DNA from 3 places in the Viridibacillus sp. NPDC096237 genome. Region 1 is predicted to be linked to each of the others. Evidence: riboswitches for the same ligand, from Rfam matches in the RefSeq annotation. Region 1 holds a riboswitch; each other region holds the start of a gene.

Region 1 (11,197 bases):
AGTAGCACTGGCATAGTCGGTGTCTCAGCATGTAAAAGCCGGTCTGATAACACGAGTAGTTGAGCACCTTTAGCAATCGCTGCATCCGCATCTTTTGTCAATCTAGCCAATTCATTTTCTAATTCTTCTGAAAAATAAAGGTGTAATAATGCACTTTTGAAATTTTCATCATCATTTACTATTAATTGCTGCAGTTGACTGTTCGTAAGAACCGGTGTTTCTAATAAAATACGACGGCTATTTTCTGCTGTTGGATGTAGCAAGTCACCTTCTGCCCCTAAAACCGTCATTGTAGACGTCACAATATGCTCACGAATCGAATCTATCGGTGGATTTGTCACTTGTGCAAAAAGCTGTTTAAAATAATTGAATAATGATTGTGGGCGATCTGATAATACCGCGAGCGGTGTATCGTTCCCCATTGAGCCAAGGGGGTCTTTCCCCTCAGCTACCATTGGTACGATATATTTGTGAATATCTTCGTAAGTGTAACCATTGACCTTTTGACGGAATAGTAAATCCATCATGTCCTCAGGTTGATCTTCTGTCGTCTTCACCGTCACAAGGTTTTCTTCTAACCATTGTGTGTATGGCTTTTCCTCTGCCATATCTGATTTTAACTCTTCATCTGAAATAATCCGTCCTTGTTCTAAATCAACAAGCAACATTTTCCCCGGGCTTAAACGTTCTTTGTAAGCAATATTTTCTTCCTCTATATCAACTACACCAACTTCTGATGAGAAAATGATGTAGTCGTCCTTTGTGACATAGTAGCGTGCTGGTCGTAAACCGTTACGATCCAAAATCGCACCTATTTGCTTACCATCAGTAAAGCAAATCGCTGTTGGCCCATCCCAAGGTTCCATTAAACAGCTATGGTACGCATAAAACGCTTTTTTCTCTTCTGAAATATGTGGATTCTCAGTCCATGGTTCCGGTATCATCATCATTGCCGTATGTGCCGGCGTGCGCCCTGCTAAAACGAAAAACTCAAAAGCGTTATCAAGCATTGACGAATCACTACCGCTCTGTTCAACAATTGGTAGAAGCTTCTCTAAATCATCCCCAAATGCTTCTGAAACAAATTGCTGTTCACGTGCTTTCATCCAGTTAATATTGCCACGTAATGTATTAATTTCCCCGTTGTGAATAATGTAGCGATTCGGATGTGCACGCTCCCAGCTCGGGAATGTGTTCGTACTGTAACGTGAGTGAACTAATGAAAATGCTGATGCAAATCGCTCATCTTGCAAATCCACGTAAAATTCATCCACTTCTTGAGGTGTCAGCAATCCTTTGAAAACCATTGTTTGACTCGAAAAACTAGCACAATAAAACTTCTTGTCATTTTTTGTTGCCCAGTGCTCTGTTTGCTTACGAACTAGATACAACTTACGCTCGAAGGCGAGGGAATCACTGACATTAGTCGCTTTAATAAACACTTGGCGAACAACTGGCGCTGTTTCCTTAGCAGTGTCACTTAAAGGGTCTATGTTGATTGGTACTGTCCTCCAGCCTAATAATTCTTGACCTTCCTCAGCAATCAATTCATTCATCTTATTCTCTATATCTTGTCGTTCTGTATCGTCTTGAGTGAAAAATAACATACCGACACCGTAGCGTCCCTGTTCGGGTAAAATCCACTCTGTACAAATCGCTCTGAAAAATGCATCCGGAATTTGAACCATTAACCCAGCGCCATCACCCGTTTTGCCGTCACTGCCTCGCCCTGCGCGATGATCCAGACGACATAGCATTTCTAAACCTTTCATAACGATGTCGTGCGTGGCTTTTCCTTTTAAATGAGCATATAAACCAATACCACAGGCATCATGCTCGAATTGTGGGGAGTATAATCCCTGTGCTGCTGGTAGTTGATGAAAAGTCATGTAATCCCTCCCTCTTCACTTAAAAAGTGACTTAAATTTATTTTAGATTCTCAAATAGATATAAACAATATATAATTTATATATTATTAATCTAAAAAACAGATGAATGGGAGATGACATACGATGGAACTACGCCAATTACGCTATTTCGTTGCAGTTGCGGAGCTCGAACATATTTCGGAAGCTGCAGAAAATTTACATATTGCCCAATCTGCTATAAGTCGCCAAATAGCCAATTTAGAAGAAGAACTCGGTACAAAACTGTTTGAACGAGTTGGACGAAATGTAAAACTGACACCAATCGGTAAAACATTTCTTGAACATAGTATTGCTGCCTTACAAGCAATCGATTTTGCAAAAAAACAAATCGATGAATACTTAGATCCTGAAAAAGGGACGATTAAAATTGGCTTTCCTACGAGTTTAGCAAGTTTCTTGTTGCCAACTGTCATTTCAGCATTTAAAAAGGAGCACCCGAATGTATCATTCAATCTGCGCCAAGGCTCTTACCGATATTTAATAAATGCAGTGAAAAACAGAGAACTAAACCTAGCGTTCCTTGGCCCACTTCCTCAAAAAGACGATGCCATCGATACGACCATCTTATTTACAGAGAATATTGCAGCCTTATTACCCGCTACTCATTCTTTAGCCCAAAAGGAATCCATTCATTTATCTGATCTACGGAATGAAGATTTTGTTCTTTTCCCCGAAGATTATATTCTTAATAAAGTAGCTGTTGAAGCTTGTAAATCTGTTGGTTTCACACCAAAAATTACTTCAGAAGGCGAAGATATGGATGCTTTAAAAGGTTTAGTAGCTGCAGGAATCGGTATAAGCTTATTACCTGAAAGTGCCTTTTATGATTCCACTCCTAGGCGAACTGTAAAGTTACCGCTAGTATCACCAGAATTCACCAGAACAGTCGGTATTATTGCACCTACTAATCGTGATCTAGCTCCTTCTGAACAAGTTTTCTTAAGCTTTGTTAATAACTTCTTCTCATTGTTAACTCAATTTAAATAACAAAAAGGCCTCAGAATTATTCCTAGGGCACTGAAAAAGTCCATAAAATAAATTTTAGCCATGGCTTTCTCTTCGATGCCGTTAATTTCCGTTCCGGCGGACGCTTTCCTGGGGACGAACCTTGAGCCTCCTCGTCGCTAACACTCCTGCGGGGTCTCAAGATGTTCGAGTTCCCCAAGGAGCTACAACATTATTTGCGGTGAATTTGAAACGTATCTTGAAGCTATTAAATGAAGAATAAGGGAAATACAAAAAACACCAGCACTTTCTGTTCAAAATCGAACGAAAAGTGCCGGTGTTTACTATTGAAGAACATTACATTTTAAAAACATAAGTTTTTCAGTGCCCTCATTATTCCGAAGGCCTTTTTATAGAACTTATTTATTTTCTAACTATGCTTGCTCTTTATACTAAAGCGGTCAACGATCATTGAAAGTGCACCGTCACCTGTTACGTTTGTTGCAGTACCAAAACTATCTTGCGCAAGATATAAAGCAATCATTAACGCAACCATAGTCTCATCAAAACCTAACATTGATTGAAGAATTCCTGTAGCTGCCATTACTGCCCCTCCCGGTACACCAGGTGCTGCAACCATTACTACACCTAACATGAAGATGAAAGGTATCATTTCAGTTAAAGTATAGGCATGATTATTTAACATCATTACGGCAATTGAACATGTTGTTAGCGTAATTGTACTACCCGATAAGTGAATTGTTGCAAATAACGGAACTGTAAATCCTGTCACTCGTTCTGAAGCACCTGCTTTACGTGCTTGCTTTAATGTTACCGGAATCGTAGCAGCTGATGACTGTGTTCCAAGAGCTGTGAAGTATGCAGGTGCCATTGTTTTTAATAGATAGAACGGATTTTTTTTATTAACGGCACCTGCCACTACATATTGTAAAACTAAAATACATATATGCATTAAAATGATTAATAAAAATACTAGTGCAAATACTGAAAGGATTTTTGCTACTTGACCAGCAAAAGTCATATTTAAGAAAATACCAAAAATATGGAATGGTAATAGTGGTATAATAATTTTCGAAATCACTTTATCAATTATTAAATTAAATTCATCAAAGAATTTTTTCATAACTTCACTATTAATAGCTGCCATACCGATACCAAGGATGAAAGCTAGTAATAAAGCCGTCATAACCCCCATCAATGGAGGCATATCAATTACTACGAATGTTTTCGCCAAAGATTCCTCTGGGTTAGCAAATTGCTCACTACCCGAAGTTGAAATTAACTTAGGTAGAATATTTGAAGCTATGAAGAATGCAAAGAATCCAGCGATTAAAGTAGAGAAGTACGCAAAGAAAGTTGCTAATCCTAATAACTTTCCTGAACCTTTACCTAATTGTGCAATTCCAGGTGCAATAAACGCGACGATTAATAACGGTACGACGAAGTTTAAAAAATTCCCGAATAAGCCATTGAATGTTGCAAATATTCTAACGCCATCTTTCGGCATGATAGTCCCAAGTAAAGCCGCCAATATTATCGCTACAATAATTTGCGGGAGTAAACCAAACTTAATCTTCATAAATTGTCCTCCTCATAAATACATATGTCTCTTCTAAAAGCATAAGCACACTTTATCACACCCACTTATTAAAGTGAATAGTATATTAATAATCCAAAAGATTTAGTATTTTCTGATAATTATAATTAAAACGTAATAATTAAGTAATAACGAGGTTTACACTATTTATTCTATAGAATCCCTTAAGTATATAAAAAACACCCAAGCAGATTCAGCTTGGGTGTTTCAGTTAGTTCTTATTCAGAAACAGGAACGATATCCCCATTCCATTCTTTTAATATATAGTCTTGCATTTCTTTTGAATGAAGAACTTTAACTAGTTTTTTAATCTTTTCGTTGTTCTCATCTTCTTTACGAACAGCAATTATATTAATGTATTGAGATTTTTTATCTTCTAATGCAATTGCATCTTTTCCTGGGCTAATACCTGCATCAATAGCGAAGTTAGAGTTAATTAATACTGCGTCACCTTCGTTATTTTTGTACATTTGTACAAGCATTTCAGGTGCAGTGTTTGCATCAAATTTTAAGTTTTTCGGGTTCTTTGCAACGTCTTTAATTTCAGCTGCAGTTTTATCTATGCCTTCTTTTAATGTGATAAGGCCTTTCGCTTCAAGTAAAGATAACATACGTCCATGGTCAGCTACAGAGTTACTTAGAAGAATTGTTGCTCCTTCCGGAAGATCTTCGAGTTTTTTATATTTTTTAGAATAGATACCAATTGGTTCGATGTGCACTCCACCAACATTAACGAAATCATAGTTTTTCTTCTTATTTTCAAGGTCTAAATAAGGTATATGTTGGAAATAATTCGCATCTAAATCGCCATTTTCTAGATCTTGGTTCGGCAAAACAAAGTCTTGATATGTTTGAATATCTAAATCAATACCTTCTTTTTCAAGAAGTGGTGCTGCTTTTTCTAAAATTTTAGCATGCGGTACATTAGCTGCACCAATTCTTAATTTCTCATCTGATTTACTACCACAAGCTGCTAGGCTTAGTGCCAGTACTCCCGTTAGGATTCCTGCTACAAGTTTCTTCATGTTCTTAACTCTCCTTTTTAACTGATTAGTTATATATGATCGGTTATACCGTTAAACCCAATTATCTTTTATCTATTTTCGTTGTCATAAGGTCGCCGATAAATTGAATAACAAATACGACAACTAGTATGAGGATTGTTGCAACAAACGTTACATCACTTTGACTTCTTTGGAAACCGTCCAAGAACGCTAAGGTCCCAAGACCACCTGCCCCAATAACACCTGCCATTGCTGTGTAACCAACAAGCGCAATAGCAGTTACAGTAATACCCGAAACTAAAGCTGGTAAAGATTCTGGTATTAGTACCTTACCGATAATTGTAGACGTCTTTGCACCCATTGAACGTGCCGCTTCAATGACACCTTTATCAATTTCTTTCAACGCTATTAAAACCATACGCGCATAAAATGGAGCTGCTCCAATGATTAATGCCGGTAAAGCTGCATTTGGACCACGAATTGAGCCTAGTAAAAGCTTCGTAAATGGAATTAATAAAATTACTAAAATAATGAAAGGAATCGAGCGGAAAATATTCACAAGCGAACCTGTTAACCAACTGACTAATTTATTTGCCCATAATTGTTGAGGGCTTGTCAAAAACAGCAAAATACCTAAAGCTAAACCAATTACGAATGTGAAAACTGTAGCAACACTTGTCATATATAGTGTTTCTATTGTTGCTTCCCACATTTTCACCCAATCTACATTCGGAAAGAGATCATTAAGCATTTTCGATCACCTCCGTTTTTACTCCATGTTCATTCATATATGTCACTGCTTTTTGTACATTATCCTTATTACCATCTAGCTGTACGATGAGCGTACCATATGGACCACTCTTCGTTTGCGAAATATTCCCATGGACAATATTCAAGTCCAGATTAAGTTCACGACTTAAATGTGAAATAACTGGCTGGCCAGTTGAAGAGCCTACAAAAGTTAATTTCACAAGTGTTCCTGATGGGTAGTTTTCAATAATTTGTCCAATTGATTCTTTACGCTCGTTTGTGTCAGTAATTTGAGATACAAAGCGTTTTGTAACATCTGCTTGTGGTGATTGGAATACTTCTAGAACATCACCGTTTTCTACGACTTGTCCTGCTTCCATCACAGCCACACGATGACAAATTTTACGAATTACATGCATCTCATGTGTGATAAGCACAATTGTTAAACCCAATTTTTCATTGATATCTACTAGTAAATCTAAAATTGAATCCGTTGTTTCAGGATCAAGCGCTGAAGTCGCTTCATCACAAAGCAATACTTCTGGATTATTAGCTAATGCTCTTGCAATACCAACACGTTGCTTTTGACCACCTGATAGTTGAGAAGGATATGCTTTCTCTCTTCCTTTTAAACCAACTAATTCAATAAGCTCTAATACCTTCTTTTGACTCTCAGCTTTAGATAAACCTGCAATTTCTAATGGAAATGCTATATTTTCTTCTACAGTGCGTGACCAAAGTAAATTGAAATGTTGGAAGATCATACTGATTTTTTGACGTGCATTACGTAACGCAATTCCTTTAATCGATGAAACTTCCTGGCCATTTACAACAACTTTACCGGATGTCGGTTGCTCCAAACCATTTAATAAACGAATGAGCGTACTCTTGCCCGCTCCACTGTATCCAATAATGCCGAATATTTCTCCGTTTTCAACAGATAAATTCACATCTTTGACAGCAGTTAACTCTCCGTTAGCGGTTTTATATTTTTTCATTACATTTTCTAACTTAATCACTGTCATACCACCTTTATTTTAAAACTAAAAAGTATGCACTTTCTAATGGCATCTTTTTGAAATTTAAAAAACCCTTCTGCAGATTAACAGAAGGGTTCAACGCAATACTATATACGTAAAACCGTTCTCTCATCTTCCAAAGTAAATACTTTGTGTGATTTGGCACCGTGCCATATAAATATGACGGTTGCCGGGCTTCATCGGGCACTTCCCTCCACCTCTCTAAATAAGAGTAACGACAATATTTAATTAGTTATGATTGCTACTTTATCACGCTATTACTTTAACGTCAATCATTTAATTGTAATTTCTCAAATAAATAAGGTACTGATTGAAATGCGTAGATTTTATCGCGGATTTTACCATTTTCTGAAATAATTAAGCAAGGGACACTTTCTATTTCATAATCAAATGCTACATCTTGTATATAATTTAAGTTCGCTTTACCAATCGGGATATCACTTACGACATGCTTTACAACATCCATCATTTTCGACGCAACTGCACATGTACCACATAATGGTGTATACAAATAAAAAGCCGCAAGAGAGGAGGTTTTCATCATCTCTTCCCATTGTTCACGTGACCATTCTTCCATGTTTGTCATTCCTATACTATAAGATATTCTTTATGAACTTTAAAATTTGCAGCTAATAATATTCTAGCTAAATGTCTTCTTGGAGTAGCTTCTACTTGTTTATAAGTAGAGGAGGTGTATAAATAACGAGCATTTGGGAACTCTCTCTTAAAAAGAGCACGGAGTTTATCACCCGATGAGTCAGCATCAAAAAATGCATACATCTCGTAATCATCATAGAGTGCCAAGATCTCTTCTAATCGACTTGCACTAACTGTTCCATTCGTACATATTATCGGAATATCCTCTGCTAGTATTGGCGCAATTTTCAACTTATCTTGGCGCCCTTCTACGATAATCAGCTTGTTAAAAGTCATATATACCCTCCTAACAAATACTTTTTGCCGCTTACTAAGTTTAAAAAAACGCCGAGCAAATGCACGGCGTTTTTGAATCTTATTCTTCGATAATTGCTTCGTATTGTTCAGCAGTTAATAATGCATCAATTTGAGCGTTATCTGCTGGTTCAACAACAACCATCCATGCTTTTTCATATGGAGATTCGTTAACGAACTCTGGGCTCTCTTCTAGGTCTTCGTTAATTTCAACTACTTTACCGGAAATCGGTGCGTAAAGTTCAGATACAGTTTTTACAGATTCTACACTGCCGAATGGCTCGTCTGCTACTAATTCATCTCCAACTTGTGGAAGTTCAACGAAAACGATATCGCCTAGTTCTGATTGTGCGAAATGTGTAATACCGATACGTACTTTTCCGTCTTCAGTTTTTACCCATTCATGTTCTTCAGAATAGCGTAAGTCTTTTGGTGTGCTCATGAATACCCCTCCAAATATGTAATTACATTCACTTTAAGTTTGACATATTTCCAGTGTAAAAACAAGCATATGTCTGTGTTATTTCCACGTCTCTTCAAAGTCTGATTCTTTAAAACCTAACGTTACTTTTTTACCGTCTGTAACAATCGGACGCTTAATTAACATACCATCTGAAGCAAGCAATTCTAATTGCTCATCTTCCGACATATCAGCAAGACGATCTTTCAATTGTAACTCTCTATATTTTATTCCTGAAGTATTAAAAAATTTCTTCAGCGGTAAACCACTTGCATCTAAATACTGTTTTAATTCCTCTTTAGAAGGTGTTTCTTCAACGATATGCTTCGCTGTATAGTTTACCCCATTTTCTTCTAACCATGCTTTTGCTTTACGACAAGTTGTACATTTTGGATATTGAATCAATAAAATAGACATATACATGCTCCTTTTTCCAAACTATTTAATTCTATTGTAGTGGGAGTATAGCCTACAAGCAAGAAATCCGAACACAATTTTGTGTTCGGATTTTCATCTAGCTTATTTTAGACAACAAATTTTTCTGCTTCAATAAGTTTAACTGAAGCTTCACGTTTTTTCGCAATAACATTGTACGGGTTATTACGAGTTAGTTTACGAAGAGCAGAAAGCATCATTCGAGCGTTGTCGCCGTCTACAGCTGTAATGATTGTTTCTTTTGCTTCTTTTTCGATTTCTTCAAATGCTTCCTGACAGAAGATTTGAGTGTATAGTAGTTTTTGGCTTGCTTTATCTAATCCATCACGAGCAATAGCTTTTTCTGTACGTAATACAGTAGACTCCATTGCAAATAATTGGTTAGCGATATTCGCAATGTTCACTAGCAATTCTTGCTCAGCATCTAATTTTGGACCATATTTTTGTGCAGCAAGACCGGCAGCTAATAAGGCAATTTTCTTCGCATTTTTTACAAGATATTTTTCTTGTGCTAATGGTTCATCGCTGATTTCTTCAGGCATTAGCATTAATAATTCTTGTTGTAGGCTCGTTGCTTGTTGCAATAATGGTAGCTCACCTTTCATTGCTCTCTTCAAAAATGTACCTGGAATGATGAAGCGGTTAATTTCGTTTGTTCCTTCGAAAATTCGGTTAATACGTGAGTCACGATAAATGCGCTCTACTTCATACTCCTGCATGAAACCATATCCACCATGTAATTGCACCGCTTCATCGGCGATGTAGTCAAGTGTTTCTGAACCAAAAACCTTATTGATAGAACATTCAATTGCATATTCTGCAATTGAAGCTGCAATTGCTTTACCATCTTTTTGTTCTTCTTCACTTAATTGACCCATACGATCTTCAAAATATCCTACTGTACGGTAGATTAAACTTTCAGTAGCGTAAAGCTTAGAAGCCATTGTTGATAATTTCTCTTTTGTTAAATTGAAAGATGAAATCGGTGTTTTAAATTGTTGACGTTGGTTTGTATACGAAATTGCTAATTCTAGTGCACGTTTCGATGCACCAATTGAACCAACACCTAACTTGTAACGACCGATGTTCAATATGTTGAATGCAATGATGTGACCACGACCTACTTCTCCAAGTAAGTTTTCGACTGGCACTTGTGCGTCTTCTAAAATTAGCGTGCGAGTTGAAGAAGATTTAATTCCCATTTTCTTCTCTTCAGCACCGACAGATACACCTGGGTATTCGCGTTCTACTATGAATGCTGAAAATTTATCGCCATCTATTTTCGCATATACGACGAATACATCCGCAAAACCAGCGTTTGTAATCCATTGCTTTTCGCCATTTAATACATAATGTGTGCCTTCTGCGTTTAATTTTGCAACTGTTTTGGCACCTAACGCATCTGAACCTGAACCCGGTTCTGTTAATGCATAAGCAGCGATTAACTCACCTGATGCAAGCTTAGGTAAGTACTGTTGTTTTTGCTCTTCATTACCGAATAATACGATTGGTAATGAACCAATCCCAACATGTGCACCATGTGTAATAGAGAAACCGCCCGCAACTGACATTTTCTCAGCGATTAATGCAGATGTTACTTTATCTAAACCGAGCCCTTCATATTCTTCAGGTACATCTGCAGCTAAAAGACCAAGTTCACCAGCTTTTTTCAATAATCGAACTGAATGCTCAAACTCATGGTTTTCTAAATTCTCAACGACTGGCAATACCTCGTTTTGCACATAGTCTTCTGCCGTTTTAGCAATCATTTTATGCTCTTCAGTGAAATCTTCTGGTGTAAATACTCGATCTAGTTCCACATCTTCAGTTAAAAAGCTACCACCTTTAATGATATTCATTGTTTTTTCTGTCATACTAATACATCCCCTTTTGTGTGTTATTTATAAAATTTCAAATACGCCAGCAGCTCCCATACCGCCACCAATACACATTGTTACTACACCGTACTTTTTACCTTGTCGTTTTAACTCATGGATTAACTTTAGCGTTAAGATGGAACCTGTAGCGCCAAGCGGATGCCCTAATGCAATAGCACCACCATTGAC
Region 2 (11,197 bases), on a different contig from region 1:
GACATAAATCAGCCGATTCTTCTTTCTTTGGATTCAAAACGCACATTGCGATGAGTGATGAACGAATTATTACAGCGGCAGTTGTGACAACAGGTGAAAAAAGTGACGGACATTACCTACAAGAATTAGTAGAGAAAAGTAAAGATACTGGCATGGAAATTGATACAGTTATTGGCGACACAGCCTATTCAGGAAAGGATAATTTATAGTATGCACAAACACGTAAGTTTTTCAGTGACCTCTAAATACTATAGCAATCTTTTTTGTTTTCATAATCATGAAATTTCTATACTATAAACGGTATAGTAAACATTCTTAGATAGGAAGTGACAGGTTTGATAAGTATACAGAAAAATTCTCGTTCAGTTTATCCAATCATTGTACCTACAAGGTATAGTAACGTAGGTACGATTAATAGCTATATATTAGATGACGGTGATTCACTATCATTAATAGATGCGGGAATTAATACAAAGAAGTATAAAGAAGCACTTACTTTAACATTATCAGAAAAAGGCTATCATATAAGTGATTTATCTCGCATTTTTTTAACGCATCACCATGAAGATCATGTCGGATTAGTCAATTGGATTCTACAGCAAAAAGACATCCCCGTTTATGCACATTATGAAGCCATTCCTCGTCTTATGGTGGACCAAGAATTTCTCTTAATGAGGAAGCAATTTTTTACTGAACTATACATATCAATGGGATGCATAGAAGAAGCGCAGCCCCGTCTTAAAAAACTGCAACAGACAATTGATTCTCAAAAAGAACAAGCTCTTCAAACGGTAATTCGACCATTAGGGGAAGGGGATAGCATCTTAGGCATGCAAGTTATAGAAACTCCCGGTCATTCTGCTGATTCTATTAGTTTTTATGACGAAGATAGGAAGTTGTTATTTGCTGGGGATGTTGTATTAAAAACTACTTCATCAAATGCAATTGTAGATCCAGATGTAAAAGGCAACCGTCTACATACTGTAAGTCAACTAAAGCATTCTTTAAAAAGAATACAGCATTTATATGTAGAATATCTTTTCGCGGGGCATCAAGAAATAATAGAAGATCATCAAAGTGTCATTTCAAATAAACTTGATAGGATGCAACATAAAGCGAACCGTTTATATTCAGTCATAAAAGAAGGAATACATCATCCGAAAGAAATTGCCCAAGATTTATATCGACACAAGTACAATTCAGAGTTTTCACTCGTCATGTCAGAAGTCATAGGCTACTTAGATTATTTAGAAGAAGAAGGACGTTTAAAGAAATCATTACAAAATGGCGTTTGGCACTATATAGCACTATAATTGTAAACCCCGCACTATTTTGTGTGGGGTTGTTTAGTATTACTCCCTCTTTTTGCATCTTTGTGTACAAAGGTTAAAATTTTCCTTCGCTTTGATCTCCACTCAAGATCCTTTTTTGGAAATTTCATCTCCATGATCATCGATTCAATTTCAATCTAGTCTGATCTTCCTATATTATTTGACTTGTCATTTATTTTTACATTTATAGTATTCATATATTTCTTTTAAAATAAAATTTCAGAATCCTTCATTCATAAATAACATTATTTATATTAAATTAAAATAAATTGTAAATATAGAAGTGAAATTCAATTATTATTTTTTATGTAAATTTAAGTATAATAATTACTAAAATATAAGTTATATTATTTTAACTTTTATAGAACATAAAATACACATATTGTTATAAAAGTTATTTATAACATTACGATCTTCTCCCTCTATTATCATCAATTATTGTAGTCAATTTTAGTTTATGAGCAACTTTAACTGCACCTATAAAATTCCCTTTTCCTAAATTAAATCGTATGTTTCTTGTGATTTTCTTGATACTTTCAAGCATGCCACAATCAACTTTCTTACGACTTTTCGAGAAAAACCTCATTTTGATACCTTTCTATTCTAAACACACATTCCAATTATTAACTAATATTAAATACTTTTTATATTTAACCTTAGTTAATACTAAAAGAGGGGAAAAAAACACGAAAATCTAATGCAATTCGAGACGGATAGTAATGTGGATTTTGTAATCTCGAATCGTCTGAGAGCAAATTTGAAGCAACCTAAATTTTGGGTATATTTGGTTGTTTTTGAAAGTAATATTCTTATAAAAAATGTTTTTTAAATAAGGTTCCCAAATACACATTTGGGAACCTTATTTGTGTTAAAATAGTAGTAAAAGAGGTGATGAATTTTGCCAATTACATACCCGAAAGTAATGAAAGATTTCTTAGTCTATTTAACAACTATTAAAGGTAAATCGAAAAGAACACGTGAAGAATACGAATATGACTTATTATTATTTTTTAGATTCTTAAAAGCAGTACAGAAAGATATGGATATAAAGTTTCTAAACCAAATTGATATATCAGATATAACAATTGATTTTATTAGAGAAATATCATTAGAGGACATGTACTTGTTTTTAGCATACTGTGAGGAGCAACGACATAATAGTGCTCATGCTAGAGCTCGAAAAGGAGCTACTTTAAAATCTTTTTTCAATTATTTAAAAACTAAACGTCATTTAATAGAAGAAAACCCTGCAAGTGAGCTAGAATCCCCCAAAATAGGGAAGCGACAACCGATATATATGACGATGGAGGAAGCTAGAGTTTTCATAGATGGTATAAAGGAATCCACACATTACTATCGTAATTATTGCATGATTACATTCTTTTTAAATCTAGGTATTCGTGTTACAGAGCTATGTAAATTGAATTTAACTTCTATTCAAGGTGACTATTTAACCGTTACTGGTAAAGGGGATAAGGAAAGGACGGTTTTCTTAAATGAAGCTTGTCTAAATGCCCTTTCTCGGTATATAAAGAAAGAACGCTATGCTATTAAAGGCGCTGATACCAATGAATCATTATTCCTTTCTCAAAAAGGAACACGCTTAACAAGACAACGTGTCGCGAAAATTGTAAAAGAGATTAACGAGCAATCGGGATTGAATAAAACAAAGTTAACACCACATAAATTACGACACACATCAGCGACGATGATGTATAAAAGCGGGGCAGATATACGTAGTCTGCAGCAAATTTTAGGCCATTCAAGCGTTTCTACAACGCAGATTTATACGCATGTAGAAGATAAAGAAATCCAGCAAGTGATTGAAAATAATCCGTTCAATCAGATTATTTAATGATAAAATACTGCAAAATCGGCACTTTAAACGACATTGTAGTTTTTGTATTTTATTACCATATAAATAGTTCTATAATATCACTATTACGTTTATATAGGAGGTTATTAATGTTTAGTATACAAATTGATGAGCAATTGCAACTTAAACTGTTGCAAGAGTATGATGCAGAAGAGCTTTTTACGGTTATGAAAGGGTCAAAAGAGAGTTTAAGAGAGTGGTTACCCTTCATAGATTCAAATGAAAGTGCAGAGGATACATTACAATTTATCCGATCAAGTCTAAAGCAATTTAGTGCTAATGATGGCTTCCAGACTGCCATCGTATATAAAGGTAAAATCGTAGGGGTTATTGGCTTTCACCATATAAATTGGCAAAACAAGTCTACCAGCTTAGGTTATTGGTTGTCAAAAGACTATGAAGGGCTAGGTTTTATGACCAAATCAGTTCGTAAGCTTCTAGATCATGCCTTTCACAATCTCAAGCTAAAACGAGTAGAAATTCGTGCTGCTATCGCAAACAACAAGAGTAGAGCCATTCCTGAGCGTTTAGGAATGACTTTAGAAGGTGTTAGTCGTCAATCAGAGTGGCTATACGATCACTTTGTAGATCATGCTGTTTATAGCATCCTTGTTGAAGAATGGAAAATACGTAGTTGAGACCATTGAAAATGGTCTTTTTTTCATTTAGTTTACATAATATTATTATGTAAACTAAATGAAATTATGATAGTTATTATTACCTAAAATTTTTGATTTTATATATATTAAGCTTAAATGAAATGGTTGTTAATTAAATGTTTTTTATAGGTAATAAAAAATTATAACTCACTAATTCTCTTTTCTACTTTTGCATTCTAGACAATGGAACTAGCTAAGTTTATTATTAATTTCATTTGATTTTTGTTGTTTTTGAATTATTTTACAGTTATAAACCTATATATTGTAGAAAATATACTTCTAAAATGCTACATATACTATAGTAAAGGTGTAAAAATTTGATAATAGAAATATTTTTCTTTAGCTCAATACACTTATGTTTTTTTACTTAGGACTTTTCGACTTTTGTTTTTATTTGGATAATAGCCTTATATTGGGTGTGGTAAAATAATACCAAGAGAGAAAGTACTCGAACAATGTCGAACTGATTAGGAGTGAGGTCATATGGACCAAAGTTATAGTCAAATGACAGGTCTAAGCCAACTTGATGATTCGTATACAGTCCAACAATTAATAGATATTCAACATGCATTAGACCACTCGATTATAGTCGCTATAACAGATAATCGAGGTATCATTACATTTGTAAATAATCATTTTTGTGCCATTTCTAAATACAGTAAAGGTGAGCTAATCGGGCAAGATCACCGTTTGTTGAACTCAGGGCATCATTCAAAAGCCTTTTTTAAAGAATTATGGTGTACAATTGGCAGCGGGGAAATATGGCGCGGTGATATTTGTAATCGTGCAAAAGACGGTAGTTTGTATTGGGTTCAGACTACGATTATACCGTTTTTAAACGATAAAGGTACACCTTACCAATATGTGTCGATTCGAACAGATGTAACAGAACAAAAAAATATTAAAAAGCTGAAATTCTTTGCTTATCATGACGATTTGACAGGCTTATATAACCGTCGGATGTTGAATATTCGATTGGCAGATTTATTTAAAAGCGCACATAAAGAAGATTTTTCATTGTCACTTTTAATGATGGATGTTAACCGTTTTAAGAGTATAAATGACGGATTAGGTTACTTAACGGGTGACTTATTTCTAATTGAAGTGGCGACTCGTCTAAAAAGACTCGGTATCGATGAAAAGTCACTGTTTCGATATAGTGGTGATAAATTCGTCATTATTATGAAGAATGAAAAGCATGCCATTTGGAAGGCGCATCAAATAATGGCTAACTTTGAAGACAGTTTTCTAATTGAACAATTTGAATTCTATTCTTCTGTCAGTATCGGCATATGCTCAAGCCCTTCTGATGCAAACACGCCAGAGGACTTAGTCAAAAGTGCGAACGTCGCATTGCTTGAAGCAAAAAAGCATAAATCTAGTTATTATATACAATATGAAAATACGATGAATAGTTCTCATTATCAATTTCTACTTTTAGAAACAAAATTGCGTCATGCAATAAAGCAAGATGAAATTCAATTGTATTATCAGCCGAAAATCGAGTTGGAAACTAATCAATTAATTGGTATGGAAGGTTTAATACGTTGGTATGATAATGATTATGGCTTCATCTCTCCAGCTATGTTTATCCCATTTGCAGAAGAATGTGGATTAATCAGTTCAATCGGTGTGTACACATTGAAAATAGCTTGTAAACAAATGAAGAAGTGGCTTGATGAATATGAACTAGATATTCGTATTTCAGTTAATATATCACCAATTCATTTGAAGGAAAGAAATTTTGTACATAATTTACGTAAAGTATTGCAAGAAACAGGTTTACCTGCTAGAAATTTAGAGTTGGAAATTACGGAAATGAGCTTAATGCATCAAACAGAGGAATTAATTGAAACGTTTAATCAAATAAAGGCGCTAGGTGTAATTATTGCAATTGATGATTTTGGTACAGGCTATTCCTCACTCAGCTATTTAAAACAATTCCCAATCGATATATTGAAGATAGACCAATCGTTCATACAAGGATTAAAAACAGGGCTTAGTAATGTTGCAATGGTGACAGCGATTATCAAATTAGCGCATGCTCTAAGTATGCAAGTGATTGCTGAAGGTGTAGAAACGGAAGAAGAATTGTGTATAGTTCGTGAAAATCTTTGTGACTTCGCCCAAGGATACTACTTCAGTAAACCATTACCAACAAATGAATTTTCAGCGAAATTACATGAATTGTATGTTTCTAGAATTTAATGAATTAACTTAAATAAGTTGAAAACAAAAAAATCACCTCTATACGATGAGGTGACCTCAGACTGTAGACAAACTCGAAAAAAACGAGTTTTCTACAGTCTTTATTTTTATACAGGATAGATCAGATTTTCCGAGGCTTATCGTTCATTTTCCGCAGGCGAGCGTACGCTACTCCAAACCAATAAAATACTACCTTCTACTTTTCTATCTACTCAATCATTTTTTGACCTTTTTGAACTACTTTTATTCGAAGTGAACTTTATAATCATCTGATTTAATAAGTTTAAATTTATGTTCAAACAGTCGAAGGAACATAACATTTAATACAATCGGCAATATGAAGAACATACTTAACATAACAGTAATATTGAATAGATTCCAACCGCCAGTAGCTAGGTTTATATAATTCAGAGGGCCAACTAAGCCAGCAAGGCCGAATCCTGCACTGATAGGGGTTCCAGCGACCTCTACAATACCTGCTAAGCCACCAAGGATAGCTGCTGTAATCATCATCGGTAAGGCAATTTTAGGCTTCATAAAAAAGTTGCGCATTTGAATCTTTGGAGAACCCATTACGTGGGCAAGAGCAGTGCCTAAAGAGTTTGCTTTATAGCTTGCAATACACATTCCTACACCAGAAGCTACAACACCAAGATTGGCAGCACCAGCACCGATACCTGAGAGCATAATAACAGTTGCAACTCCGATTGTCGATAATGGTGATAAAATTAAAATACTAAAGATTACAGCAATGGTTGAGCCCATTATCACGGGTTGTAAATGTGTAATATTATTAATAATAACACCAACATATCCTGACCCATTACGAACAAAAGGTAAAATAATAGTGCCTAATAACCCAGGGATGAAAATTGTTAATGCTGGTAGTAGTAAAATCGTGTAGTCCTTTAAACGTGTACCTACGTATTTAACAAATAACACAGCTAATCCTGCTGTAATTCCTGTATTTATCACAACGCCTATACCATTCAGTGTCATAACGCCGTCAGTTGATATTTGCACTACTCCGCTACCTACAATCGAAGCAAGACCAATACTAGCAGTCTGAATTGGCGTTAATTTAAATGACAGACCTACAGTTACACCGATAATGACAGGTAACATGCTCATAACGAGTACAGATATATCTAAAATATGTTGTAATATCGGAAAATATGGAATGATCAATTTTAATATTTCACCCACTAAAGCATTTGGAATGAGGGATACTACAATTCCCATACTCATACCAGTTAATAACTTGTTAAAAAAATCTTTCATACGACAAATCTCCAATCTCAAGTGAGTTAATGTTCTAAATTATATGAACAATTCAGACGGCGGTCAATGCAACCAATAGTAGCATTCTATTGAATAAACACATAAAAGAGTAAATATACAACATCAACTAGAATATTATTGATAAATTCGCACATTTATTTTATCTGACAATTCTATCATTTAAGTACTTTTTATAAGCTGATAGATGTGGACACAATAAATCAAAAAATAAATGAAGTAATTTATGAAGGAGAGATTACATGGATAATATGTTATTAATGTCTCACAGCATCTTCCCAACGGCCGATATATCCCGTACGTAGTCAAATGGACAAGAAGTTATACCAAATTAAGTTTTATATGGTTATGGGTATGATGCGTACTTTATAACAAACAATCATGCAATGCTTCAAGAGGAATTCATTAACTCTAGTGTGAAAATAGATCGCTCATTAAGTGATACCGATTACAACAATAAAGAGTTTGTTATCGAAGATATTGATGGTAGATGAATAGCATTTGGGATCAAACAAGGCTAAAAACGGAGCTTAAAGTTGTTTTTTTGTAATGAAAAGCTATCATAATTGCTAGTAAGAATCATATACTTAAAAGAATTTTCGAAATTTTATATTGACAATAGATTTCGAAAGTTGTAAATTTAGAAACAACAAAATAACTTTTTTCTTATCCAGAGAGGTGGAGGGACTGGCCCTGTGAAATCTCAGCAACGGACGCTGTACCGTGCTAATTCCAGAAGCGTATGCTTGAAGATAAGAAGAGTGCATGGACGTATCATCAACCTCTTCTTATCGAGAAGAGGTTTTTTGTTCAAAAAAATGATGAGGTGATGGATATGTCAACAGAATTAATCAATGCACTAAAAACGTTAAAAGAAAAGAAATGGATCGATTTAACACATACTTTTGGAGCAGATACACCACGATTTAATGCATTTAAAGGGTTAGAAAAGACAACGCTATTTTCACATGATGATGGCTTTTTTACTCAAAACTTTGCCTTTGCTGGTCAGTACGGTACACATTTAGATGCACCTATTCACTTTGTCCGTGATGCTCGCTATTTAGAAGAATTGGAGTTAAAAGAACTTGCATTGCCGCTCGTTGTAATAGATCATTCTAAAGATGTAGCCGAAAATCATGATTTCACGTTTTCAGTTCAAGATATTTTAAAATTTGAGGCTGAATACGGTGAAATTGAGGCAGATACATTTGTTGCACTCCGCACAGATTGGAGCAAACGTTGGCCTGATATTGAAGCATTTAATAACTTTGATGCTGAGGGTAATCCACATGCGCCAGGATGGTCAGTAGATGCATTGAAATTCTTATTTGAGGAGCGTCATATTAAAGCGGTAGGACATGAAACATTTGATACGGATTCTAGTGTATTATATCGTCAAAACAATGCTTTACTTGGTGAACTATATGTATTGGAACAAGATACTTATCAAGTAGAGTTGCTCACTAATCTAGACCTGCTACCTCCAAAAGGGGCTATCATTTTTAACATCGTACCAAAACCTGAGAAGGCTTCTGGCTTCCCAGTTCGATCATTTGCTATTCTACCTTAAATAATTTGTACCCACTCGTCTGAAACGGCATAGTAAGAAGTAATTTATGCTAGATACCGTTGGCTCCGGCCGTCATAGTATAGACGCAACTGAATAATAGAATCTAAGTCGTGATCCTTTTGGTTATTAAAATTGATGATTTGAATGGAATTGAAGTAGCGGAGTTATTGAATGAGCACCTTCAATGTATGGTACAAAATTCTCCTCCGGAAAGAATACATGCCTTAAATCTTGAGGAATTGAAAAAATCAGAAATCACATTCTGGAGTGCTTGGGAACAAGATACATTAGTTGGATGAGGTGCATTAAAAGAACTTAATGCTCACCATGGTGAATTAAAATCAATGCGTACTTCTTCATTACATTTAAGAAAAGGTGTTGCAAGATACATTCTTGAACATATCATTGAAGAAGCTAGGAATCGTGGTTATACGCGATTAAGTTTAGAAACAGGTTCAATGGAGGCTTTTGAACCTGCTAAGAGGCTATATTCTAAAATTGGGTTTCAATACTGTAAGTCATTTTCGAATTCTATTGAGGATTCAAATAGCGTGTTTATGACATTAGAATTATAAGTATACTGATTGAGCATTCTTTTAACAGATAGAAACGATAAAATACAAAAAGAGCATGTTTTGAATTTTTTTTTCAAAACATGCTCTTTCTCTTCGCCTAAATAGTAACTCGTTTAGTCTATTGCTCGCTCCTTTATTATTATTAAATGTTTGATGATAAGCGAACCGCTGTTGTAATGTTTTTGAGTTTTTGCTCTTTATCAATTAATGCTTGTTGAGCTTCTTCTAATGTTACGAGTTCGAATCGAATTTTAGCACCTGTTTGTAACTGTGCAAGACTTGCTAAATCAGCTGTGATGACTTGTATCATTTTCGGATAACCACCAGTCGTTTGACGGTCAGCCATTAAAATGATTGGTTTACCACTAGGCGGGATTTGCACTGTTCCAAATGTCACAGCCTCTGATAATAATTCGAATTTCTTTGTCAAAGATAACGCCGGTCCCTCAAAGCGATAGCCCATTCGATCAGCCTCTGTAGAAAGAGTATACTGATTGTTAGTTAAGCAATACTGACTTTCAGCGGTAAAACAACCCCACTCAGTTCCTTGCATTACACGAATTGTTTGCTGTTGTTTTAATGAGATTAATTCGTTGTAATTAACAGACCATGAAGTAGGACCTACCAGTTGAATTGCATATTGATGTATTTCTTTATTTTTTTTAGTATAAGGTCCGATATTTACTTCATCCAGCTTTTGTAATGCTCTACCTTCAAATCCACCCATGCCAGCTTTTAAATATGTACTTTTACTATTCATGATAGTAGGAACTTGAATCCCTCCAGCAAAGCTTACATAAGCGCGACAACCTTTTTGAGCTCGTTTAAACTTTAATACGTCTCCTTTTTTCACGATAAATGGACGCCAAAGTGGTACTGCTTCATTGTTAATGGTAGCTGTTAGATCCCCACCTGTAAGCGCAATGAGATGATCCTCATTAAATTGTAATATGGTCCCAAACAGTGAGATTTCAAGCACAGCTTCACCTTCTAAATTCCCTACAAGAATATTCGCAATTCTTAAGGAATAAGCATCCATTGCGCCACTCACGATGACCCCATATTTTTGTGAACCAAATCGCCCTAAATCTTGAATGGTAGTTAATAGCCCTGGTTTAATAACTGTAACTGTCATGATCTTGCCTCCTTTAATTGTTTGTATTCTTTTTCAGAAATTGGTTTAAAGCGAATACAATCACCTGCTTGCAAAAGGGAAGGAGGTGTTTCATTTGGTAAAAATAAATCGAGTGGCGTACGGCCAATAATCTGCCAACCACCAGGTGTTTCAAATGGGTAAATTCCTGTTTGTTTGCCTGCAATCCCAACTGAAAGTGCCGGAATAGCAAGTCTAGGTGTTTCTTTTCGAGGTGTTGCTATAGCTTCGTTCATGCCTCCCATAAAAGCAAATCCTGGTGCAAAACCTAGCATATAAACAAGACACTCATTAGCACTATGTAATTGAATGACTTCATCCTTAGTTAGGCCGTTGACTTTGGCCACATATTCTAAATCAGGACCATATTCACCACCATAAACAACTGGTATTTCAACAACTCTCTGAGAAGTTTGTTGAACTGTTGTCATTTGCGTAATAAGCTGTTGCACATACTGACATACAAAGCCAAATGATGTTACATTTTTGGACACCTTAAAAAGGGTATATGGATTATAGTAAA
Region 3 (11,197 bases), on a different contig from region 1:
GCTTGTTGTTTCCTATTCAAATATGTCTAACCTTCAAAACGAATTAAAGGTTTTTACAGGGAAGCATCTTGCAGAACAGATGAAAGTAAATAGTTTAGCTGCTGATATTGCGAAATTATCTAACTCTGAACAAAGTTATATTATAACGGGAAAAGATAATTTCCTAAGACAATATAGTCAGGATAAAAACCATATTGAATCCAATTTATTAGAACTTCAAAAAATATTCGCTGACCGAAAAGAAGAGTTAGATCGAATTACTTCCATCGACCAATTTTATAACAATTATATTCAGTATTCGAAACGATTGATTGACACTCGCCAAAATTCAGGTCTTGAAAACGCGCAAAAACTCGTTCTTGCTGGAAATGGCAAGACGGCCATGGGTTATATAGATGTGCATATTGAAATGATTAATGACATGCTAATAAAGAAAAGTAATGAACAAATCAAATCACTTGAAAAACAGACGGAAATTGCAATGATAATATTCTTAATTTTAACAATATCGTCTATTATTTTAACTATTGTAACGGGTACCATTTTGTTCCGTTCAATTAAACGTAACACATTAGCTATTAATAGATCTATTCTGGATATTGCTCAAGCAAACGGGGACTTGACTAAACGAGTAAAAGTAAAAACAAAAGATGAATTTGCTGAAATCGCCAATAGTACAAATGTGTTAATCACATCCATCTCTTCATTAGTCAAACGCGTGAGTACACTTGCTGAAAGTGTATCTGCTAGTGGGCAACAATTAATGGCTTCAGCCGATGAAAATTCGAATATTATCCAATCAATTGCCGATACAACAGGTGAAATCGCTGAAGGTAGCGAGCAAACGATGCTACGTATGAATAACGCCGTTCAAAAGATGAATTTGTTAGAAGAAGCTGCACGTTACTTAAGTACAGATGCTGAACATGTGAAAACAGCAACTGATCAAATGAAGATTGCTGCTGAACTTGGTGAAAAAAGCGTAGAACAGTCTTCAAAAGTGATGATGTTGATAGAAGAAACTATGGCTAATACAACAGAAACTGTTGAAGCACTAGGTAAAAAATCATCCGATATTACTTCCATTATTCGTACAATTACTGATATCTCAGAACTAACAAACTTACTGGCCCTTAATGCAGCCATCGAAGCAGCTCGTGCTGGTGAACATGGTAAAGGATTCGCTGTCGTAGCAGATGAGGTTCGAAAGCTAGCTGAGCAATCTCAAAAAGCCGCACTGGAAGTAACGGGGATCGTTTCATCAATTCAATCAGAAGTACAAGCTATTATCACACAAAATCATGATGGTGTACAAAATGTGATACACGGTGTTGAAGTGACAAATGAAACAAATGCTTCTTTAGATAAAATTATTAAACAAACAAACGATACTGTAGCGATTATTAACAAAATGGTCATTCAAATTGAGCAAACTTTAAGCTATAGCCAAGAAGTGGCTGCCTCCTTTATAGAAGTAAATCAGATTGCAGAAAATACAGCAATGAGCACAGAGCGTTCCGCAGCTTCTGCAGAAGAAGGCTCTGCATCAATGCAAGAAATTACAGCTTCAGCAGTTGAACTATCCAATCAAGCTGACGAATTACGAAAAGTGGTTGGGGAATTCAAAGTATAACTTTTTCACTAAATGACTTGCAATTTCTATTGAGATTGCAAGTTTTTTTATTCCGCTCATTAATTTATATGTATTAGAAATTCCTTCGTTCATAATGTTATTACCCCAATCCTCCCTTCTTAAGACAACATTTCATGTGATAACAATGATTACACTGGGATGTTAGTCGTATATAAAAAAATGGCAGGAGACATGACATCATCTCTCGTCCATTTACATATTAACAAATTCGGCATACGTTTTATTACCATGTACTTTGCAGCCATATAGATAACATTTTAAAACATAGTATGGCTCGAAATAAATTCTTGGGCGGTAGCCCTTCAAAATTCGTCCAATCAGTGTATTATATTTTTCTTTTGTATGTTGTAAGTCCATATTGGATTCTTCGAGATTTTCCTCTATCAACGCTTTATCTATTGCTCTTACACTACTTTTTACAATTTCATCAGCAGTTTCTGTTTTCATCTGGTCTATAATATCTGACGCTTCTTCTACTCTACCTAATTGAATAAGCGCATAAACATAATGTTCTACCCAATCATACGATCTAACAATTTCTCTCCATCCTATTTCAAACAAAGGAATTGCTTCTTCAAAGTAGTTAATTTGCGCATAAAGTTCAGCAACATTTACTTCACCCATATAATTTTCATCATCTGCATTAACTTTTTTAAGCGTATTAAGTACAGAATCGTAATCATCTAAATATAAGTAAGAAACCATTTCCGCATATTTTAAAAAATCGCCATCAGTTGCAGATTTTTTATAATGTTCTGCTGCTTTTTCAAAATTGTCCATGTTAAAATATGCTGCTGCTAAATTCCCATGAACTACTTCAGTATCTTCCATTTTTAAAGCATATTCTAAAATTCTGATTGCTGAAATATATTTTTCCATTCGCAAATAAATTTCACCTAGTAAAGCAAAAGGAAAATAATGTTTTGGTTGTTGTTCTATTGCTTCAGCTAAGAGCGGTAAAGCTTTGTAATATTCTTCAGCGTCTTTAATATAAAAACATGCTAAGTTATGGAGCGATTGTATATCTCTTTTTTCTATTACTGCTTGCTCTAGCATCATTTGAGCTTCTTCAAATTTAAATTCTTGTAATAACTGATTAACAGCTATGTCATTTAAATTCATCTCGTCACCTTCCAATTCAACTATGCAAATAATAGCATATTCATATAAAAATTGTACCACTTCTCAAAACTTATCAACTTTTCAAATTATACTTGTTTCATAAAAATGTTGATATTCTCATGTTTACATGGTAAAATTTCATTATTATCAACTTTCAAACAATTGAATATACTTACTTATCAAGAGAGATGGAGGGACTTGGCCCGACGATATCTCAGCAACCACCCTATTTGCGGCAAGGTGCTAATTCCAGTAGACGTAGTCTTGTAGATAAGGAGATTGACTTCATATTTTGAAGGCCCTCTTCCTTAGAGGGCCTTTTACTTTTTTAATAAAGGATGATGACATGATGACAAACAACCGTATTGAAACACGCCTAGTTCAGCTTGGTAATAACACTGATCAAAAAACGGGTGCTATTAACACACCGATTTACCTTTCGACAGCCTATAAACATGCGGGTCTTGGACAATCTACTGGCTACGATTATACACGGACAAAAAATCCGACACGCACTGTATTAGAGGAAGCTATAGCTAACTTAGAATCTGGAGACGCTGGCTTTGCCTGTAGTAGTGGGATGGCTGCTATTCAATTAGTATTGTCCCTTTTCAAATCAGGTGATGAGCTTATTTTACCTGAGGATATTTACGGTGGAACTTACCGTTTACTTGCTCAATACCATGAACAATATGCGATTAAACCTCATTATGCGAAATTCTCTTCAACTGAAGAAGTTGAGTCCTACATTAACGACAAAACGCGCGCCATTTTTATTGAGACTCCAACTAACCCTTTAATACAGGAATTTGATATTGAGCTATATGCAAAGCTTGCAAAAAAACATCATTTACTTCTGATTGTTGATAATACCTTCTTAACACCCTACTATCAACGTCCAATAGAGCTAGGTGCTGATATTGTTCTACATAGTGCAACTAAATACATCGGTGGCCATAATGATGTTCTGGCTGGGCTTGTCGTTAGTAAAGGTGAAGAGCTTAGCGAAAAACTATTCACAAATCATAATGCAGCAGGTGCAACACTTGCTCCATTCGACTCATGGTTACTGCTACGAGGATTAAAAACGTTACATCTTCGCATGAAACAACATACGGAAAATGCTAAGCAAATCGCGGCTTATCTAGAACAAGAACCTTTAGTAAAAGACGTTCTGTTTGCTGGTAAAGGCGGCATGATTTCTTTCCGTTTACAAAAAGGTGACTTAGTTGGTAAGTTTTTAGAAAGCTTGAAATTAATCGTCTTCGCTGAAAGCTTGGGCGGTGTGGAAAGCTTTATCACATATCCAACTACACAAACACATGCGGATATTCCAGAAGAAGAACGTATAGCTCGGGGTGTTGATGACTCTTTACTTCGCTTTTCTGTGGGTATTGAAGAAGCAGAAGATTTAATCGCCGATTTACAACAAGTTTTTTCTATCTTAGAAAAAGAGGTGTCATCATATGAGTTCAATTAATGAACAAATCGAAACAAGTTTAATCACCGCTTCTACTCGTGGTAATTACGAGCAAAAAACTGGTGCAGTAAATGTTCCAATATACTTATCATCTACATTTGATCAGGAACATTTCGATTCTTTTGGTCCGTATGATTATAGTCGTTCTGGCAATCCAACTCGTGATGCTTTAGAGAAGACAATTGCTGAACTTGAAGGTGGTACTCGTGGATTTGCATTCTCTTCAGGAATTGCAGCCATTGCTTCCGCCTTTATGATCTTAGAAGCCGGCGACCATATTGTTGTGACATCTGAAGTATACGGTGGAACATACCGTTTCGTAACACAAGTGTTAACAAAGTTTGGAATTGAACATACATTTGCTGATTTCTCTGAATTAGCATCAGTTGAAGCAGCTATACGTCCAAATACAAAGGTATTATATATAGAAACACCAGCTAATCCCCTTTTAGGTATTACTGATATAGAAAGTGTTGTGGCTATTGCAAAGGCAAATGGTGCTCTAACGTTTTTAGATAACACTTTTATGACACCTTTATATCAACGTCCATTAGATCTTGGTGTGGATGTTGTATTACACAGTGCAACTAAGTTTTTAGGGGGGCACAGTGATATTATCGCAGGGCTTGCAGTAACAAAAGACGTAGATCTTGGTAACAGAATCTACTTCATGCAAAACTCATTCGGTGCTATTTTAGGTGCGCAAGATTCCTTCTCTTTAATTCAAGGTATCAAAACGTTAAATGCCCGTTTAACACAATCAACAGCATCCGCATCAAAAATTGCAAATTATTTAGATGCTCATGAACTCGTAGAAGAGGTATATTTCCCAGGCTTAGAATCGCACCCAGGTCATGATATCCATACAAAACAAGCAAAAAATGCTGGTGCCGTATTATCATTTAAACTACCTAATCGTGAAATCACAAAAGCATTTGTTGAACATGTACAAATTCCAATTTTCGCTGTGAGCCTTGGTGGCGTAGAGTCCATCCTTTCCTATCCAGCTACAATGAGCCACGCCGCTATCCCTAAAGAAGAGCGTGAAAAACGTGGTATTACAGATGGACTTTTACGCTTCTCTGTTGGGCTTGAAAATGTTGATGATTTAATCGCAGATTTTGAGCAAGCTTTTGCTAAAGCGATAGAACTTACCGTTGTTGGCAATAAATAAATGATTGCATAAGCCGCTTCACTGAATTGGTGGGGTGGCTTTTTTCTATACTTTTTGAGAGCACTTACACAGATTTATTGATATTTAACCATAAAATTGGTAATTTTATACACCCCTTCCCCTTTCTTCTACATAAAAAAATAACAACCCACAAAAGTGGATTGCCATTAAAATATTTCATTCAAAATATTTTAAATATTCTCCGTAACCCTCTTCATAAAACTTGGCCTTTGGTACAAACTTCAATGCTGCAGAGTTGATACAATAACGTAATCCTGTTGGCTTTGGACCATCTGGGAAGACATGTCCTAAATGTGAATCAGCTTGTCCGCTACGTACTTCTGTGCGACGCATACCAAAGCTTGTGTCGAAGTTTTCTTGTATACTAGCACCTTCTACTGGTTTGCTAAAACTTGGCCAACCACAGCCTGCATTGAATTTGTCTTTTGAGTGGAATAATGGTTCGCCAGATACGATATCTACATATAGACCTTCTTCAAAATGACTGTCGTATTCGTTTTGGAAAGGCGGCTCAGTTCCATGCTCTTGCGTAACATGGTATTGCATCGGTGTTAATGTTTTTAACTTTTCTTCTTTGTTCATGATTTTGTCCCCCAATGCTGTTGTTGGAATGCAGTTCGCCCAGAGCCAACTGAATAGCGCTCGTAATGTGCTGGATTCTTCTTATAGTAGTGTTGATGATAAATTTCTGCTGGGTAGAACGGTTTTTCTGGTAGAATTTGTACAGCAATTGGAGCTTTGAATTTACCTGAGTCTTGTAATGCTTTTTTTGACGCTTCAGCTATTTTATGCTGTTCTACATCATGGTAGAAAATCGCGGTCATATAAGACTGTCCTCGGTCATAAAATTGACCACCTGCATCTGTTGGATCAATTAAAGTCCAGTATAGCTCGACTAACTTTTCATAAGGATAAATCGCTGGATCAAAAGTGATTTGTACAGCTTCAAAATGCCCTGTTGTTTCACTACAAACTTGTTCATAAGTCGGATTTTCAGTATGTCCACCAGTATAACCAGATATTACGGACTCGATGCCCTCTTGCTGATCAAATGGTTTTACCATACACCAAAAGCATCCACCTGCAAATGTTGCTACTGCCATATGCTATTCCTCCTATTCTTGAACGGGAACCGTTACTTCCAGTATAATCTTACCTTCTTTTAAATTAAATTCTTTTGCTTGCATGTGCGAACCTGAAAGTACTGATATCTCTGTTAAACCCATATATACTTCTTCTTTGTTTGGACGAATAACCATCCAAGAAGGTAAATCTACTGAGTCATTTAACAATTTTAATGCCGTACTTGGAGGGATGTTCAACATACCGACTTCTACATTTGTTTGTTTTAATAATAGATTGCCTTCTTCATCAATTATTGGGTCAAACTTCATCGTAATTGGTAACTCCATTCCAAAAACACTGAGCTCACTAACTAAAGAAACTTCTTCATTAATGTACATATGTACAGGGATGGACTTGGCTTTCATTGCGTCCTGAATGTACTTGTTTGCAATTGCTTCAAAATCCGCAGGTGTTGTTTGAACTAATAATTTACTACCTTCAGGCATTGTAGTTGTTTCAGGTATTGGCATATCAGTTGCCGGTTTCGTAATGAAGACAAACAATCCAATAATTACTGATAATATTAAAGTTGCTAAAAAGAAAAAAGCTATTTTCCACTTATTCACCGTCACATCACTCCTTGAAGTCCATTTCTCCATTTGTTAAATTTTTTAAACCGCAAGACTTTATTGTGCCAACTATGCGGTCTGTCATTTCATCGTAGCCTCTAGCATTAGGATGGAAAAAGTCCGTATGATAAACCATATTCTCGTTCGAATCGAATAAATCCTCTACATTTACAAAACATGCATTTTTATCTGCATCTGCAAAATCTTGAATATCTGTATTCCATTCATACATAATCGTATTTAAGTCCGATTTTTCCTTCGTAAAGATGGAAAGAGGATTATAAACGCTGATTAATATAATAGGTGCTGATTTATTTTGTTTTCGGATTAACTCCATAATTTTACCATAACGCTTTTGAAATTCGATACGTTCCGTATCAAATGCTTCTTTATTTAAATTCAACAAATCACGTCTAACAATTTTCATCAAGTCATTTCCACCCATAGTGAGTGTAATAAAGTCAGCTTTTTTTAATTGCTCGTCAATTTTACCGCTCTCAAGTTGTGCTAGGAGCTGATCAGTACGTCGACCTTTTTTTGCTGTATTTTCAACTTCGACGTATTTAACGCCTTCCCACCCAAGCATCTGATCCGATAATCTACCGACATAACCATGCTGATTTAGCTCATCACCAACACCTTCTGTCAAAGAATCGCCTAAAGCAACATAAACGATATCTTTTGGAATGACTTCTTGTGTTACTGGTGTTTTTACTTCCTTGCTGCAAGCACTTAATAAAAGAACTGCAAGCATGAAAATGATTAATTTCTTCAAGTTCCATTTCTTCCTTTCGTTAAGTACGTATAATGAAAGAAAGCAGGGAATGAAATCATCCCCTGCTCATCATATTAATCAGTATAGTACATAAAACCAATTGCGCCCGGGCCTGTATGTGTACTAATAATTGGTGAAGTATAGGCAAATTTCGTATCCATATAACCTGATTCTTCAAGTTGTTTTTTTAGTGGCTCTGCCATTGCTAATCCTTCAGCATGCGAAAGACCTACACCTTTAATAACTTTCCCTTGTGTATCTTCTTTAAACTGGTTAATTAAATATTTTACTACTTGTTTATGGCTTCGTACTTTTGCTACAGGATTGTATGCGCCACCTTCAAGAGAAGCTATCGGTTTAATATTAAGTAAAGAACCGATCATACCTGTCCCTTTACCAATACGGCCACCTTTAATTAAATTATCTAAAACGTCTACAACGACGTATAAATTCGTACTCTCACGAACTTTATTTAATCTTTCAACGATCTCTTCAACTGATTTTCCTTGTTCTGCTAATTGGCATGCTTCAAGTACTTGGAATCCTAAGCCAAATGAAGTAAAACGAGAATCAACAACTGTTACCTTTGAATCTGTCATACTTGCAGCAGCTTCTGCTGATTTTACAGTACCACTCATTCCGCCAGTCATCATGATAGCAATAATTTCGTTGCCACCTTTTCCTAGTTCATCAAATAATTCTTTAAATACACCTGCAGCAGGTTGAGAACTTTTTGGTAGTTCCTTTGCTTTACTCATTTTATCCAAAAATTCTATTGGCGTAATATCGACACCATCAGTATACGTTTGACCTTCAATATGTATTGATAGTGGAACGATATGTATTTCGTGTTTTTCAATTTCTTCTTTTGTTAAATCTGCTGTTGAATCCGTTACTATATGAATTCGTCTCACATTGACACATCCTTTGTTTCATTGTTCTTATTATAAAATTAAAGCAAGGTCATTGTAAACCGTTAGCTATTTATTCTATTTTACTAGTTTTTGTCACCCAATACACGTGACATTTGTCAGTTCAAATGTATACAAAGCCGCCGCATAATAGATATATAATTAACTTACCATTACAAGGAGGCAATTCATATGCAACAGGCTTTTGATTATAAAAACACGAAAGAAGAGATATGGAATGCCATAACACATGGCATCGCTTTCTTATTATGTATCCCAGCGCTTGTCTTACTAATTATGAAAGCAATTGATAAAGACTCCACTCTATATGTTGTTAGCTTCATCGTTTTTGGTGTTTCAATGCTAATTCTATTTTTAGCTTCAACTTTACTTCACAGCATGCCTGAAAAATATAAAAAATTCTTTGCTATATTAGACCACTCATCTATTTACATTTTAATCGCAGGTACATATACTCCATTCCTGTTGATTGCATTAAACGGGGCATTAGGATGGACTTTATTTGGCATCATTTGGGCGCTAGCATTACTTGGTATTCTTTTTAAATGCTTCTTTATTCACCGCTTTGAATTTGTATCAGTAATCTTCTACATTTTAATGGGTTGGCTTATCATTATCGCTATTAAACCATTATATGCACATATTACAGGTGCAGGTTTCTCACTTCTATTAAGTGGCGGAATTTTATATACGATTGGTGCATTCTTCTACGCATACCGCAAAATACCTTATAATCATGCGATCTGGCATTTATTTGTTATTGCTGGTAGTGCCATGATGTACTCATGCATCTTATTTTATGTCTAAATGACTTTTCAATTTGACGCTTACTTATCCCTTAGAAAAAATCTCAATCCAAATAAAAGGTTGCCACTAATTATTTTACAGTGGCAACCTTTTCATTTACTTATTTACGCTCATACACCAAATATGAAAACTTCAAGCCATCCTCTGTTTCATTCACTTCGGACTGTGAAACAATTTGCCATTCGCCCCCATATGACGGGAAGAATGTATCGCCTTCGTATTGCTTTTCAATCTTCGTAACATAAAGACGATCTGCCATAGGCAAAGTCATACGGAAAATTTGCTCCCCACCAATAATCATTATTTCCTCTGACTCTTTTTTAGCCTCAACTAATGCATCTTCTAAAGAATGTACAATGACAATACCTTCTTCAGCATACTTTTCATCACGAGTAATAACAATATTCGTACGTCCCGGAAGAGGCTTACCAATAGACTCGAACGTTTTGCGTCCCATAATCATCGGTTTCCCCATTGTTGTACGTTTAAAATAGGCTAGGTCTCCTGGTAAATGCCATGGCATTGCATTATTTAAGCCAATGACATTTTTTTCATCATGAGCAACGATCAATGAAATCATTTATTTACCCCCTTACACCGCAATTGGCGCTTTAATTCGTGGATAAGGATCGTAGCCATCAATCGCTAAATCCTCTATTTCATACTCAAAAATGGATTCTTTTTCTGTTTTTATAACAAACTGTGGCAATGCACGTGGTGTTCGAGATAGTTGCTCTTTTACTTGATCACAATGGTTACTATACAGATGTGCATCACCTAAAGTATGGACAAAGTCACCCACTTCTAAGCCACATTCTTTCGCAATAAGATGCGTTAATAACGCGTACGAAGCAATATTGAATGGTACGCCTAAAAATACATCTGCGCTACGTTGATAAAGCTGACAAGAAAGTTTCCCATCTGCTACATAGAATTGGAATAGTGTATGGCATGGCGGCAACGCCATATCATCTACTTCTGCAGGATTCCAAGCACTAACAATATGGCGACGTGAGTTTGGATTGTTTTTAATTGATTCAATGACGTTTTTAACTTGATCAATTGTTTCTCCATCATCCGCTGGCCAAGAACGCCATTGCTTGCCATAGACAGGTCCAAGATCACCAAATGCTTGAGCAAAATCATCATCAGTCAATACTTTATCTTGGAAAATAGCCATTTGCTCTTCATACTGAACTTTGAATTTAGGATCCTCATTAACGCGTAAACCGAAATTCGTCATATCTGGACCTTCGTATTGATCGCTTTTCACCCATTTTTCAAAAGCCCATTCATCCCATATATGATTATTTTGGGCAATAAGTGTGCGCACGTTTGTATCGCCTTTTAAAAACCAAAGTAATTCGGTTGCAATAAGACGGAATGCAGTTCTTTTTGTTGTTAATAAAGGAAACCCCTTTTGTAAGTCAAATCTCATTTGATAACCAAATACACTGCGCGTACCAGTTCCAGTACGATCACCCTTATCATTTCCTTCATCTAAAATATGTTGGCAAAGTTGTAAATATTGTTGCACT

Evidence for each region. A riboswitch is a leader RNA that binds a small molecule or an ion and turns the genes downstream of it on or off. The one in region 1 is predicted to bind S-adenosylmethionine.
Region 2: it holds a riboswitch for S-adenosylmethionine, as region 1 does, so the genes downstream of both, ACQKMD_RS07860 (cyclase family protein) here and ACQKMD_RS08810 (methionine ABC transporter ATP-binding protein) in region 1, are expected to answer to the same signal.
Region 3: it holds a riboswitch for S-adenosylmethionine, as region 1 does, so the genes downstream of both, ACQKMD_RS12390 (methionine biosynthesis PLP-dependent protein) here and ACQKMD_RS08810 (methionine ABC transporter ATP-binding protein) in region 1, are expected to answer to the same signal.

What each region holds. Positions count from the first base shown of each region.
Region 1 is NZ_JBNNTI010000011.1:56,302-67,498, forward strand. Features, by position in the region: gene gltB (glutamate synthase large subunit) at 1-1,889, opposite strand, end outside; gene ACQKMD_RS08790 (LysR family transcriptional regulator) at 2,013-2,915, shown strand; gene ACQKMD_RS08795 (dicarboxylate/amino acid:cation symporter) at 3,304-4,473, opposite strand; gene ACQKMD_RS08800 (MetQ/NlpA family ABC transporter substrate-binding protein) at 4,710-5,516, opposite strand; gene ACQKMD_RS08805 (methionine ABC transporter permease) at 5,578-6,246, opposite strand; gene ACQKMD_RS08810 (methionine ABC transporter ATP-binding protein) at 6,239-7,264, opposite strand; SAM riboswitch class I at 7,391-7,497, opposite strand; gene ACQKMD_RS08815 (thioredoxin family protein) at 7,554-7,862, opposite strand; gene ACQKMD_RS08820 (hypothetical protein) at 7,874-8,218, opposite strand; gene gcvH (glycine cleavage system protein GcvH) at 8,298-8,678, opposite strand; gene ACQKMD_RS08830 (arsenate reductase family protein) at 8,757-9,113, opposite strand; gene ACQKMD_RS08835 (acyl-CoA dehydrogenase family protein) at 9,221-11,005, opposite strand; gene ACQKMD_RS08840 (acetyl-CoA C-acetyltransferase) at 11,033-11,197, opposite strand, start outside.
Region 2 is NZ_JBNNTI010000009.1:88,437-99,633, reverse strand. Features, by position in the region: partial or broken gene ACQKMD_RS07890 (transposase) at 1-206, shown strand, start outside; gene ACQKMD_RS07885 (MBL fold metallo-hydrolase) at 336-1,313, shown strand; gene ACQKMD_RS07880 (tyrosine recombinase XerC) at 2,230-3,186, shown strand; gene ACQKMD_RS07875 (GNAT family N-acetyltransferase) at 3,297-3,845, shown strand; gene ACQKMD_RS07870 (putative bifunctional diguanylate cyclase/phosphodiesterase) at 4,350-6,074, shown strand; gene ACQKMD_RS07865 (PTS transporter subunit IIC) at 6,318-7,355, opposite strand; SAM riboswitch class I at 8,037-8,132, shown strand; gene ACQKMD_RS07860 (cyclase family protein) at 8,209-8,946, shown strand; partial or broken gene ACQKMD_RS07855 (GNAT family N-acetyltransferase) at 9,066-9,521, shown strand; gene ACQKMD_RS07850 (biotin-dependent carboxyltransferase family protein) at 9,664-10,656, opposite strand; gene pxpB (5-oxoprolinase subunit PxpB) at 10,653-11,197, opposite strand, start outside.
Region 3 is NZ_JBNNTI010000020.1:38,100-49,296, forward strand. Features, by position in the region: gene ACQKMD_RS12380 (methyl-accepting chemotaxis protein) at 1-1,633, shown strand, start outside; gene ACQKMD_RS12385 (tetratricopeptide repeat protein) at 1,847-2,776, opposite strand; SAM riboswitch class I at 2,950-3,053, shown strand; gene ACQKMD_RS12390 (methionine biosynthesis PLP-dependent protein) at 3,126-4,256, shown strand; gene ACQKMD_RS12395 (aminotransferase class V-fold PLP-dependent enzyme) at 4,252-5,430, shown strand; gene msrB (peptide-methionine (R)-S-oxide reductase MsrB) at 5,608-6,033, opposite strand; gene msrA (peptide-methionine (S)-S-oxide reductase MsrA) at 6,030-6,554, opposite strand; gene ACQKMD_RS12410 (YpmS family protein) at 6,567-7,142, opposite strand; gene ACQKMD_RS12415 (GDSL-type esterase/lipase family protein) at 7,150-7,920, opposite strand; gene ACQKMD_RS12420 (DegV family protein) at 7,995-8,834, opposite strand; gene trhA (PAQR family membrane homeostasis protein TrhA) at 9,024-9,659, shown strand; gene ACQKMD_RS12430 (dihydrofolate reductase) at 9,760-10,239, opposite strand; gene ACQKMD_RS12435 (thymidylate synthase) at 10,252-11,196, opposite strand.